One region of the Bradyrhizobium sp. BWC-3-1 genome, then DNA from elsewhere that is predicted to be linked to it. Evidence: riboswitches for the same ligand, from Rfam matches in the RefSeq annotation. Region 1 holds a riboswitch; the other holds the start of a gene.
What was found. A riboswitch is a leader RNA that binds a small molecule or an ion and turns the genes downstream of it on or off. The one in region 1 is predicted to bind cobalamin.
Positions count from the first base shown of each region.

Region 2: another riboswitch for cobalamin. It lies ahead of RX329_RS28985 (DUF1636 domain-containing protein); the one in region 1 lies ahead of metE (5-methyltetrahydropteroyltriglutamate--homocysteine S-methyltransferase).

Region 1 covers NZ_CP136625.1:7,956,156-7,961,913, reverse strand. Annotated here, with positions in the region: gene RX329_RS38200 (EAL domain-containing response regulator) at 1-381, shown strand, start outside; gene RX329_RS38195 (4Fe-4S binding protein) at 959-1,162, shown strand; cobalamin riboswitch at 1,945-2,145, shown strand; gene metE (5-methyltetrahydropteroyltriglutamate--homocysteine S-methyltransferase) at 2,244-4,559, shown strand; gene RX329_RS38185 (cytochrome-c peroxidase) at 5,379-5,758, opposite strand, start outside.
Region 2 covers NZ_CP136625.1:5,969,379-5,975,136, reverse strand. Annotated here, with positions in the region: gene cbiB (adenosylcobinamide-phosphate synthase CbiB) at 1-181, shown strand, start outside; gene cobD (threonine-phosphate decarboxylase CobD) at 193-1,155, shown strand; gene RX329_RS28995 (cobyric acid synthase) at 1,144-2,592, opposite strand; gene cobO (cob(I)yrinic acid a,c-diamide adenosyltransferase) at 2,603-3,238, opposite strand; cobalamin riboswitch at 3,279-3,497, shown strand; gene RX329_RS28985 (DUF1636 domain-containing protein) at 3,592-3,975, shown strand; gene cobW (cobalamin biosynthesis protein CobW) at 3,972-5,021, shown strand; gene cobN (cobaltochelatase subunit CobN) at 5,021-5,758, shown strand, end outside.

The DNA of each region.
Region 1 (5,758 bases):
GAGAACCTAGATCTCCTGGTCGAGGTTGCGCGTGAGGTTCGCTTTCACAACATTGGCCTTGCAATCGACAATGTCGGTGCCAATTGGCCGCAGCTGATGGGGGTGACAAAATTCCCGTTCATGAAATTGAAAGTGGATCGTCAGTTCGTCGGCGGCTGCGCGAATGGGCCCCTCAAGCGAACGGTGTGCCGCCATATCGTCGATCTAGCCAAAGAGTACAATGTGCGCACCGTCGCCGAAGGTGTGGAGAGCCAGGCTGACCTAATCGCTGTGGCCGAACTCGGCTTCGACCTTGCGCAGGGCCATCTGTTCGGAAAAGCCATGCCACTGAAGCAATTTGCACAGTCATCTTTCAACCCTGCTCCAGCTCGTCTAAAATAGTTGCGAGTGGCTGAGTGCGGCCAAGCGACGCTCAGGAGCACCGCCATGCCTACTCGGCACCAGGCATGAGGCTGAGTGCAATTCGGTCTGCAGGGCCAGTGTCGCTCGTCCCGCCGCCACTTCATTTCCCTCCGAAGCTTGTTATACCACAAGCCCGTTTTGGCAAGCCTCCAGCGAGTCCTCCGCGCAGCTAGCGTTGCAGCCATGAGCGAGGCTTGCACAAACCTCCAGTCGGGGTGTGTGACCGGAGGTTTGCCGAGATCCAACGTAGACCTGCGTCCGTTGGCGGTTTTTTGTCGCCGCCGGTTGAGGAAGCGTCAGCCTCGCTTGCCCCCGCGCTGACGTGCCAAACAAACCGACGGACGCTTCCAGCGTCAAGTCGCGACTGACTCTCGCAAGACGGGCCGAGGGCTCGTAGCCTGAAATTGAAGCGACCTGTTGCTGTCGCAGATGCAACATGGTCTCAGACCCGGGACAGCCGAATTGGGCAAATTGCCCAACATTGAGCGCGTCTGCGTTTGGCACGGCATTTGAAAGGGATCGCCCATGGCATCGCTCGCCTAAGGAGTCGGAAGGCATGGCTTACAAGATCGTCGCTTCGCAATGCACCGTTTGTGGCGCATGTGAGTTCGAGTGTCCCAACGCGGCGATCAGTCTGAAGCGCGACATTTACGTTATCGATGCCAAAAAATGTACGGAGTGCGAGGGCCATTGCGACACGCCGCAATGCGCGGTGGTCTGTCCGGTCCCTGACACCTGTGTCCCGTCCAAGACAGGATAGGCAGCCCGCGACCAAAAGGCCTCATCGCTCGATTTCGCGAACGAAGTTGTAGATGTGGGACCTTGAGGAGACCACGACCGCATGGGGCGCATCGAGGTCGATTAACATCGTTATGAGCTTAAGACGCTGAGCGACTCCGAGGAACCCCTCAAAGGGCTCTGTCGGAGGACACCGTCGAAATTGTCACGAACAAGGACAAGGCCCTCGATGCTCAGTGGCCGCGTTAAGGCCTATCATCGCTGGCCGCGAGTCGAGGCGAGGCAGACCGGCGTCGAGCGGCCACGGACGCATCGAAGCCGGCGCAAAAGTCGCTCAGCACGTGAACACCTATTGCACCGAGAAGATCATCTTGGCCAACCTCACGGAGGCGGACGACCTCGTGCCTGGTCGGGCCGCCGAACACCAAGGAGCCGACCTGATCATCCGTGCGGTCCTGGAGCAATCCGGCTTTCGAAATGTCTAGGGAGCCTCGTGGGCTGTGACCAAACGGATGCCGGCCGAGATGATCGCACCTTCCCGACGCGCTGGTTCGAAAAGCTGCTGACGGAAAAGGTCGCCTCCTCGCGATCACACAGATACCGAAAGCGGCCCGGGTTCGTTCCGGTCGTGGAGCTCAACCCTTACGCGAGCAACGAGCGAATGCATTTCACAGCGGAGCCTCCACAGATCCGGGCGTGTTCACCAGGCCGCGAGCAAGACCGTCGTGCCCGCCTAGTGCGCTCGTAATCGCTTGGGCAATATCGCAGCGAGAATCGGTAGGTTGACGCATCGATCCTCGTGCGCATAATTCAAGCCGTCGCGGTCTCCGGATTTCGTTTGATCTGGAGCTAAGAGGGAAGCCGGTGCAATGCCGGCGCTGCCCCCGCAACTGTAAGCGGCGAGCCGCTGTCCAACGAAGTCACTGAAGCCATGCGGCTTCGGGAAGGCCGGACAGCAGCGACGACCCGTGAGCCAGGAGACCTGCCTCGACAAGATATCGTCCACGGGCGGGGCGTCCCGGTGTGCGCCAAGCAGTTGTCGCTCACGCGATGTTCGCTGTCTGCGTCCGCCATGGCCTTTGCCCCAACATGGGGTCTAAGCTATGTCAATCCTTTCGCTTCCCGTTGCCACACTGGGGACGTCACGCATCGGCCCACGACGCGAACTCAAATTCGCGCTCGAGAGCTACTGGGCGGGAAAATCCAGCGAAGCCGAGCTCCTCGAGGCGGGGAGTGGACTTCGTGCCGCTAATTGGGCACGGCAGAAATCCCGCGGTGCGACCGTCATTCCTTCGAATGACTTCTCGCTCTACGACCATGTGCTCGATACCAGCCTAATGGTCGGCGCCATTCCCGACGTTTACGGCTGGAACGAAGGTCCTGTGTCGCTCAAAACCTACTTCACCATGGCGCGTGGCGCTCAAGACGGTGGTCACGCTCAGCATGGGCCCGGCGTAGCCGCACAGGAGATGACGAAGTGGTTCGATACGAACTACCACTACATGGTGCCGGAATTTCACCAGGATCAGATCTTTAAGTATGCCTCTCGGAAGCCGATCGAGGAATATGAGGAGGCAAGAAGCCTCGGCTATCAGACGCGGCCCGTCCTAGTGGGCCCAGTCACTTTCCTGAAGCTCGGCAAAAGCGTAAATCCCGCCTTCAATCCGCTGTCGCTGCTTGATCGACTCCTCCCCGTCTATGTCGATGTTCTCCGCGAACTAGCCTCGCGCGGCGCTGAATGGGTTCAGCTCGACGAGCCATGCCTAGTGATGGACGTCGACGAAGCATCTCGGGCCGCTGTCCGCCGGGCCTATGCTCATTTCGCTAAGGCCGTGCCGACCCTTAAAATCATGCTGGCCACATACTTCGGGGGTGTCGGCGACAATCTTGAAACAGTATTGGCCTTGCCCGTTGCCGGGGTTCATGTCGACCTGGTTCGTGCACCTGACCAGTTGGACGCGATTGTCGCCAGAGCAGGTAGAGATCTCGTGGTCTCGCTCGGTGTCGTTGATGGTCGCAACGTGTGGCGCTCTAATCTGCCGGCGCTACTCGACCAACTTGCTCCTATGGTCAAAAAACTGGGCAGGGACCGTGTTCAGATTGCCCCCTCCTGCTCGCTGCTACATGTTCCGACCGACATTGAACTAGAGATCGATCTCGATCCCAATCTGAAGACGTGGTTGGCGTTCTCAGTGCAGAAGATCAAGGAACTTTCGATATTGGGCAAAGCGCTGGCTGGCTATGCTGCCGACGTGGCCGATGAACTCACGCTCTCAGAGGATGCATCCGTCACCCGCGAAACATCGCCGAAGATCCACAGTGCGAACGTCGCCGGACGAATGGCCGCGATCGACGATAGCATGCGTCGCCGTCGCAGTGCGTTCACCCAGCGCGCCGACGTCCAACGCGTCGCCTTCGCATTGCCGATGTTTCCAACCACAACCATCGGATCCTTCCCGCAAACGGCGGACGTCCGCAATGCGCGTGCAGCTCATGCGCGGGGAGCGCTGAATGACACGCAGTACGAGCAGCTTCTGAAAGCGGAGACAGCCCATACCGTGCATTGGCAGGAAGATATCGGCCTGGACGTGCTCGTACACGGTGAGTTCGAGCGCAATGACATGGTTCAATACTTTGGCGAGCAGCTGTTGGGTTTCGCATTCACCAAGCACGGCTGGGTTCAGTCTTATGGCTCGCGGTGCGTTCGCCCTCCTATCCTGTTTGGAGATGTCTCCCGCCCGAAGCCCATGACCGTTAAATGGTGGCGACATGCGCAGTCTCTGACCAAAAAACCCGTCAAGGCTATGCTGACCGGACCGGTGACGATCCTGAACTGGTCGTTTGTCCGTGACGACATCCCGCGGAGCGAGACATGCCGACAGATCGCTCTCGCGATCCGAGACGAGGTCATCGACCTTGAGGCGGCTGGAGCGACCATGATCCAGATCGACGAGGCTGCGTTGCGGGAGGGATTGCCGCTGCGCAAATCGCAGTGGAAGGACTATCTCGATTGGGCAGTGGACAGTTTCCGCGTTTGCTCCTCCGCTGTCGCTGACGGAACTCAGATCCATACGCACATGTGCTATTCCGAGTTCAACGAAATCATCGATGCGATCGCAGCAATGGATGCCGACGTCATTTCAATCGAGGCGTCGCGCTCCAAAATGGAATTGCTCGACGCTTTCAAGAGCTACAAATATCCTAATGAAATCGGGCCAGGCGTCTATGACATTCATTCACCGCGCATTCCCGCAGCAGCCGAGATCAAGCAGCTGATTGTGTTGGCGCGGCAGCGAGTTTCCGATCGGCAGCTCTGGATCAATCCCGACTGCGGACTGAAAACTCGAAGATGGGAGGAGGTGCGTCCCGCGCTCGTCAATATGGTGGCCGCCGCACGTGAGTTGCGGGCCGAGGCATGATCGTACGGAGCGTGTCGCCAACGTATCTGTGAATAAGATGAACGCGCTTTGGGAGCTCGCGATATCCTTGCGAGCTTCCAAAGTTTCCAGCGCCTGCGAATGCCGGTTTGCCCCGGCGGAGGCGATCGCATACAGTGGCGACAAGCTCGAATCCGGCGGACGACCGCATGCCGGCCATACCGATTAGGTGACAATTCCAAGTCACTTACGCTCGACGCGAACCACGGTCCTATCGCTTCATTTATCCATCGCGTGGATGCGTCCCATCACAACAATCTATTTTACCGCCCCTGCGGAATTTCATACCTAATTTGCGCCTTCGCGCGGTCTTCGGGAAGATTTGCTGGTATTCGGCGGTGCCAAAATACTGGCGCGTGACGGCAAACTGACGGTTGAGTTTCAGGGCTCGGCAGTCAAACCGCCTGCGCGATGGATCCCAGCTCCATCAAGGCGCTGCCCGTGCCAACCGGACAGCTGGCAAGTGGTGAGCAAGTCCTGAAGTTTACGACAGGAGCGAAAGGCAAGCGGCTCGCTAAGTTGTGCAGAGCGATATCCGCTTCTCCTTGTTTGACGGCGAATGCCCTCGTCGTAAGTCGATCGCCGGTAGTCCTCCCTACCGACGAAAGCTGGAACGATGCGGAAAGCAGCGTCGCTCCCGCGTGACTTTCGCCCGGCCTCACATTGAGGCCGGGCGGCTTTTTATGTGCCTGCTTATCAGTGACAGCAGGGGATCATTCATTTTGGCGTCATTGCGGGACCCCGGGTTCTTGGAGCGCATCTGTTGCTGTTCGGCAGGGAATGAGGCCGGTGCTGCTAAGGCTATCTGTCTATTGAAGGCTTTGGTGTCGTGTTGGTGCGCGTCGGCAGTATCGGATATTCGATCTTAGGCAGCCGACCGGTCAGCGAGTTCAGAAATGAGACAATGTCGTTTTCCTCTCTATCGCTAAGCTTGGTGCCGAGCTGGATTTCACTCATCAGGGCAACAGCTTGCTTCAGGCTCCAAACCTGTCCCGAATGAAAGTAAGGGGCTCGCAACGCGACGTTTCGCAATGGCGCCGCGCGGAAGACATATTCGTCGCCGACCGCCCTGGTGACCGCAAACCGGCCCTTATCGGCGTCCGGAAGCACGCTTGCGTCCGGCTTTTTCATCACGCCGAACGGGAAGTAGGCCTGTCCACCGAGATTGATACCATTGTGGC
Region 2 (5,758 bases), 2.0 Mb from region 1:
GGGCGCGCTTAGTGTGCGGCTCAGCGGTCCGCGGATCTATCACGGCAGCATCACGAACGAGCCATGGCTGAATGAAGCTGCGCGCGATCCGCTTGCCGCCGACATCGATCGAGGCTTGACGGTTTACCGCCGCACCATGCTGCTGCTCGCCGGCATCCTTGCGATCTTGGCCTTCGCGTGAAAGAACAGCGCATGCGCGAGCACGGTGGAAATCTCGATCAGGCCCAGCAGCGCTTCGGCGGTCGCGCGGAGGACTGGATCGATCTGTCGACCGGTATCAACCGCCTGCCTTATCCCGTGGGCGAGGTGAGTTCGCGCGCGTGGAGCGCGTTGCCGTCGCGCGCCGAGATCGAGGCGCTGCATCAAGCGGCGCGGCACGCTTACCGCACGAGCGCGGCGGTTGTCGCGCTCGGCGGCGCACAGGCGGCGATTCAACTGCTGCCGCAACTTGCGCCACCCGGCCGCGCGCGCATCCTCGCCCCGACCTACAACGAATATGCCGGGGTCCTCTCGGCCGCGGGCTGGGAGGTCCAGGAGGTCGGGGACTTCGACGCATTGGCGGGCGCGGACCTCGCCATAGTCGTCAATCCCAACAATCCCGACGGCCGATGCCACCCACCAAGGGATTTGCTGACGCTGCTGCCGCGCGTCGGTCGTCTCGTCGTCGACGAGAGTTTCGCCGATGTAGCCCCGCAGCTATCGCTTGCATCCGGGGACCGGCCGGGGCTGCTGATCCTGCGCTCCTTCGGAAAGTTCTATGGCCTTGCCGGCCTGCGGCTAGGCTTCGCGCTCGGCAATTCGTCCGACATCGCCAGGGTCGCGGCGATATCGGGACCTTGGCCGGTCTCGGGAGCGGCGATCGCGATCGGCTGTCGCGCTCTGCGTGACGATGCCTGGGCCGAGGCCACGTCCGCGCGGCTCGCGCGAGACTGCGTTCGCCTCGACGGCATGGTGCAGTCGCAAGGCTGGACGCTCGTCGGCGGGACGCAGCTGTTTCGTCTCTACGAGACGCCTGACGCACCTGCCGCGCAGGAGAAGCTGGCGCGTCGCCATATCTGGTCTCGCGTGTTCGCGCGAGAGCCGACATGGCTGCGCCTCGGGCTTCCGGGCAGCGAATCCGAATGGACCCGCCTGGCCGAGACTCTAGCGCGCTAGGGCGAGCAGGCCGTCGACATCGAGATGGGCTTCGATGTGATCGGCGAGCGCATCGAGCGCGCTCTCGACCCTTGCGTGATAGGGCTCGTCGCCGGCGGGAATGTCGAGCTTCGCCAAAAAGGCCTTGCGGAAATCATCCGACGTGAACAGGCCGTGCAGATAGCTGCCCTGCACGCGTCCGTCGCGCGAGATCGCGCCTTCCGGTTCGCCATTCAGCCTTGCGAATGGCCGCGCGCGATCCGGCCCATCAGTGCGGCCGATGTGGATTTCATAAGCCTCGATCGGCTGATTGGTGGCGGCATGCAGCGCTGCGACGCGTGTCAACGTCTTCTCCGAGCTCATCACCGTTTCCACATCCAGAAGTCCGAGACCCGGTGTGTCGCCGGCGGGGCCCTCGATCCCCTCGGGATCAGCGACGCTGCGTCCGAGCATCTGATAGCCGCCGCAGAGGCCGAGCACATGGCCGCCTCTGCGGTACTGCGCCAGGAGATCGATGTCCCAGCCCTGCGCGCGCAGAAAGGCGAGGTCGCCGCGGGTGGATTTCGAGCCGGGAATGATGACGAGGCGCACGTCGCCGGGAATGGCCTCGCCCGGCCGCACCATCACGAGATCGACGCCGGGCTCGAGCTTGAGCGGATCGAGATCGTCGAAATTGGCGATTCGCGACAGCGCGAGACAGGCGATCTTGCATTGACCCGGTTTGCGCGCATCGCTCAGGCCCAGCGCATCCTCGGCCGGCAGCTCGCCGGCGCGCGCGAACCAGGGCAGCACGCCGAGGCCGCGCCATGCGGTCTTTTCTTCGATCAGTCTGTAGCCGTCATCGAACAATGTGGGATCGCCGCGGAACTTGTTGATGACAAATCCCTGGATCATCGCGGCATCGTCCGGGTCGATCACCGTCTTGATGCCGACGAGTTGCGCGATGACCCCGCCGCGGTCGATGTCGCCAACCAGCACGACCGGCACATCGGCCTTGCGCGCAAAACCCATATTGGCGATGTCGGCCTTGCGCAGGTTCACTTCGGCCGGGCTGCCGGCACCCTCCACCAGAACGAGATCGGCGCGCGCCTTCAGCCGCTCGAAGCTCTCCAGCACGGCGCCCATCAATGACGGTTTCATCGCCGCATATTCACGCGCACGCGCGGTCGCGATGCGTTTTCCTTGCACGATCACCTGCGCGCCGACATCGGTCTCGGGCTTGAGCAGCACCGGGTTCATGTCGGTGTGCGGCTCGACGCCGGCGGCGAGCGCCTGGAGTGCCTGGGCGCGGCCGATCTCGCCGCCGTCAACGGTGACGGCTGCATTGTTCGACATGTTCTGCGGCTTGAACGGGACCACGCGCAGGCCGCGTCGCACAAAGGCGCGTGCGAGGCCGGCAACGATGAGCGACTTGCCCACGTCCGAGCCGGCTCCCTGGATCATCAATGCGCGCGCCATCGCGAGTTTCTTAGAACTCGACGCCGGCTTGCGCCTTGATGCCGGAGCGGAACGGATGCTTGACCAGCGTCATCTCGGTGACGAGATCGGCGATCTCGATCAGCTCGTCCTTGGCGTTGCGGCCGGTGAGCACGACATGCGTCATCGGCGGCTTCGAGGCCACCAGGAAATCGACAACTTCGGCGATGTCGAGATAGTCGTAGCGCAGCGCGATGTTGATCTCATCGAGCACGACCATGCGGAGATTCTGGTCGAGGATCAGCTCCTTGGCCTTCTCCCAGCCGGCGCGCGCGGCGGCGATGTCGCGGGCGCGGTCCTGCGTCTCCCAGGTAAAACCCTCGCCCATGGCGTGGAATTGGCAGAGGTCGCCGAAATGGCCGGTCAGCATGCGGCGCTCGCCGGTGTCCCAGGCGCCCTTGATGAACTGCACGACCGCGCAGGGGAAGCCATGGGCGACGCAGCGGACGATCATGCCGAAGGCCGAGGAGGACTTGCCCTTGCCGGCGCCGGTGTGGACGATGATCAGGCCCTTTTCGCCGCTCTTGGTCGCCATGATCTTGTCGCGGGCGACCTTCTTCTTCGCCATTTTCGAGGCGTGACGGGCGTCGGTTTCGTCGGCCGTCTGGGTATCCGGTTCGGGCGTCATCGGACGGGGTCCTTCGGCTTGACAAGAGGCGGTCGGGGGCAAATGGTGGCCCGGCGTTGGTTCCTGTCCTACGACAGGCGAAGAGGGAATGCGATAGGGTCCGAATCGGCAAGATTTGGTTCCAAAATGCAGCCGCCCCCGCGACCGTGACCGGAGAGATGCCCGAAGCCACTGACCCCTAGGGGATCGGGAAGGCGGGGATCGAAGGGGAAACCCTGCTCCGCAAGCCGGGAGACCTGCCAACGCGGACGATTTTGGACCGGCGGACGGGGTGTTCCGCGACGGGGAAACGGGCCTTCGCAAGAACGGTTCGTGGGCCTCATCGCTTCCCGCTGTTTATTCTGGAAGAAGCGATGACCGTCACACTTCATGTCTGCATTGCCTGCCGCGCCGGCGAGACACTTGGCGAAGGCGAGACGACGCCCGGCAAGCGCCTGCATGGCGCGATCCTCGAGGCCGGCGTGCCCGACGGCGTCAGCGTGGTTCCCGTCGAATGCCTGTCTGCATGCAACCAGGGTTGCTCCGTCGCGCTCAGCGCGCCCGGCCGCTGGTCCTATGTCTATGGCCGTCTGTCGGATGCGAATGCGAGCGATGTGGTCGCGGGCGCCGCGGCCTATGCGGCCGCGCCCGACGGCCTCGTGCCCTGGCGCAGCCGCCCGGAGATATTCCGCAAGCAATCGCTTGCCCGCATTCCCCCCATTTCCCCCTTGGCCGTCGTGCCGGAGGCCGCCGAATGAATTCGCTCGCAAAAGTCCCGGTCACGGTCGTCACGGGCTTTCTCGGCTCCGGCAAGACCACGCTGATCCAGCATCTGCTTGCCAATGCCAATGGAAAGAAGCTCGCGGTGCTCGTCAACGAGTTCGGCAGCGAGGGCGTCGATGGCGAGATTCTGAAATCCTGCGCCGATGCGAATTGCCCGGAAGAGAACATCATCGAGCTCGCCAATGGCTGCATCTGCTGCACCGTCGCCGACGATTTTATTCCGACCATGGAGAAGCTGCTGTCGCGGGCCGTCAAGCCCGATCACATCCTGATCGAGACCTCGGGCCTGGCGCTGCCCAAGCCGTTGCTCAAGGCGTTCGATTGGCCGGAGATCCGTTCGCGCATCACGGTCGACGGCGTGATCGCGCTGGCCGACGCCGAAGCTGTCGCCGCCGGCCGTTTTGCGCCCGACCCTGACGCCGTCGAAGCGCAGCGCGCGGCGGACGGCAATCTCGACCATGAGACGCCACTGTCGGAAGTGTTTGAGGACCAGATCGCCTGCGCCGACATCGTGCTGCTGACCAAGGCCGATCTTGCGGGCGCGGCAGGCCTCGAAGCAGCCAAGGCGGCGATCACCGCCGAGATGTCGCGCCGCGTGCCGATGCTGGCGATCACCGACGGCGCGATCGACGCGCGCCTCATCCTCGGCCTCGGTGCTGCCGCCGAGAACGATCTCGCCGCGCGTCCCTCGCATCACGACGGCGAAGAGGATCACGAGCACGACGATTTTGCGTCCGTCGTGATCGATCTTCCTGAGGTCACCGATATCGAAGCGCTGGTTGCATCCGTTCAGCGTCTGGCGCGCGAGCAGAATGTGCTGCGCGTCAAGGGTTACATCGCGGTGCAAGGCAAGCCGATGCGCCTCTTGCTGCAAGCGGTGGGCGAGCGCGTGCGCCACCAGTTTGACAAGCCCTGGGGCGCGGGTGCGAGGCAGTCAAAGCTGGTCGTGATCGGCGAGCACGGCGATATCGACGAGGCCGCGATCAAGGCGGGACTCGGTCTTTCAGGATCCGGTATCTGATGCACGTCGTCTTCCGCGAGAGCCGCGGTCTCGAGGAGACCGCGATACCAAGGGACATTGGCCAGGACCCGGCCGATCTCGTGGTGCTCTCGTATTCGGATTCCGATCTTGCCGCGTTCGCGGCCGGCTGGCGCCGTGGCCGCGACAGCCTGCCGTCGCTACGACTGGTCAATCTCGCAGAGCTCCGTCATCCGCTCTCGGTCGACACCTATGTCGAACGCACGCTTGCGCACGCGCGCGGCATTCTCGTGCGTTTGATCGGCGGGGAATCCTATTGGCCGTATGGGCTCGCGGCCCTGCAGCAGCTGGCGAAGGAGCGCGGCATCGTGCTGGCCGTGCTGCCGGCCGACGGCCGCGACGATACGCGGCTGGACGCGTATTCGACCCTGCCGGTCTCGACGTTGCGGCGGCTCAAGGTGCTCTGCGACACCGGCGGCCCCGTCGCATCGCAAGCCGCGATCGCGCAGCTTGCGCTGGCCTCCGGACTCTATGCGGGGCCAGTTATCGGCGAGATGACAGTGCCCGAGATGGGCTTTTACGACCCCGCGCGCGGCGTCGTCGCCGCGCCGACGTCGGGTGAGGGCAGGCCGCGCGCGCTCGTGACCTTCTATCGCTCCTATCTCACCGCTGCCGACACCGGCCCGGTCGATGCCCTGATCGCCGCATTGCGCGAGAAGGGATTCGACGTGTTTGGTGTGTTCGTCACCTCGCTGAAAGCCGCGGGGGTCGCGGATTGG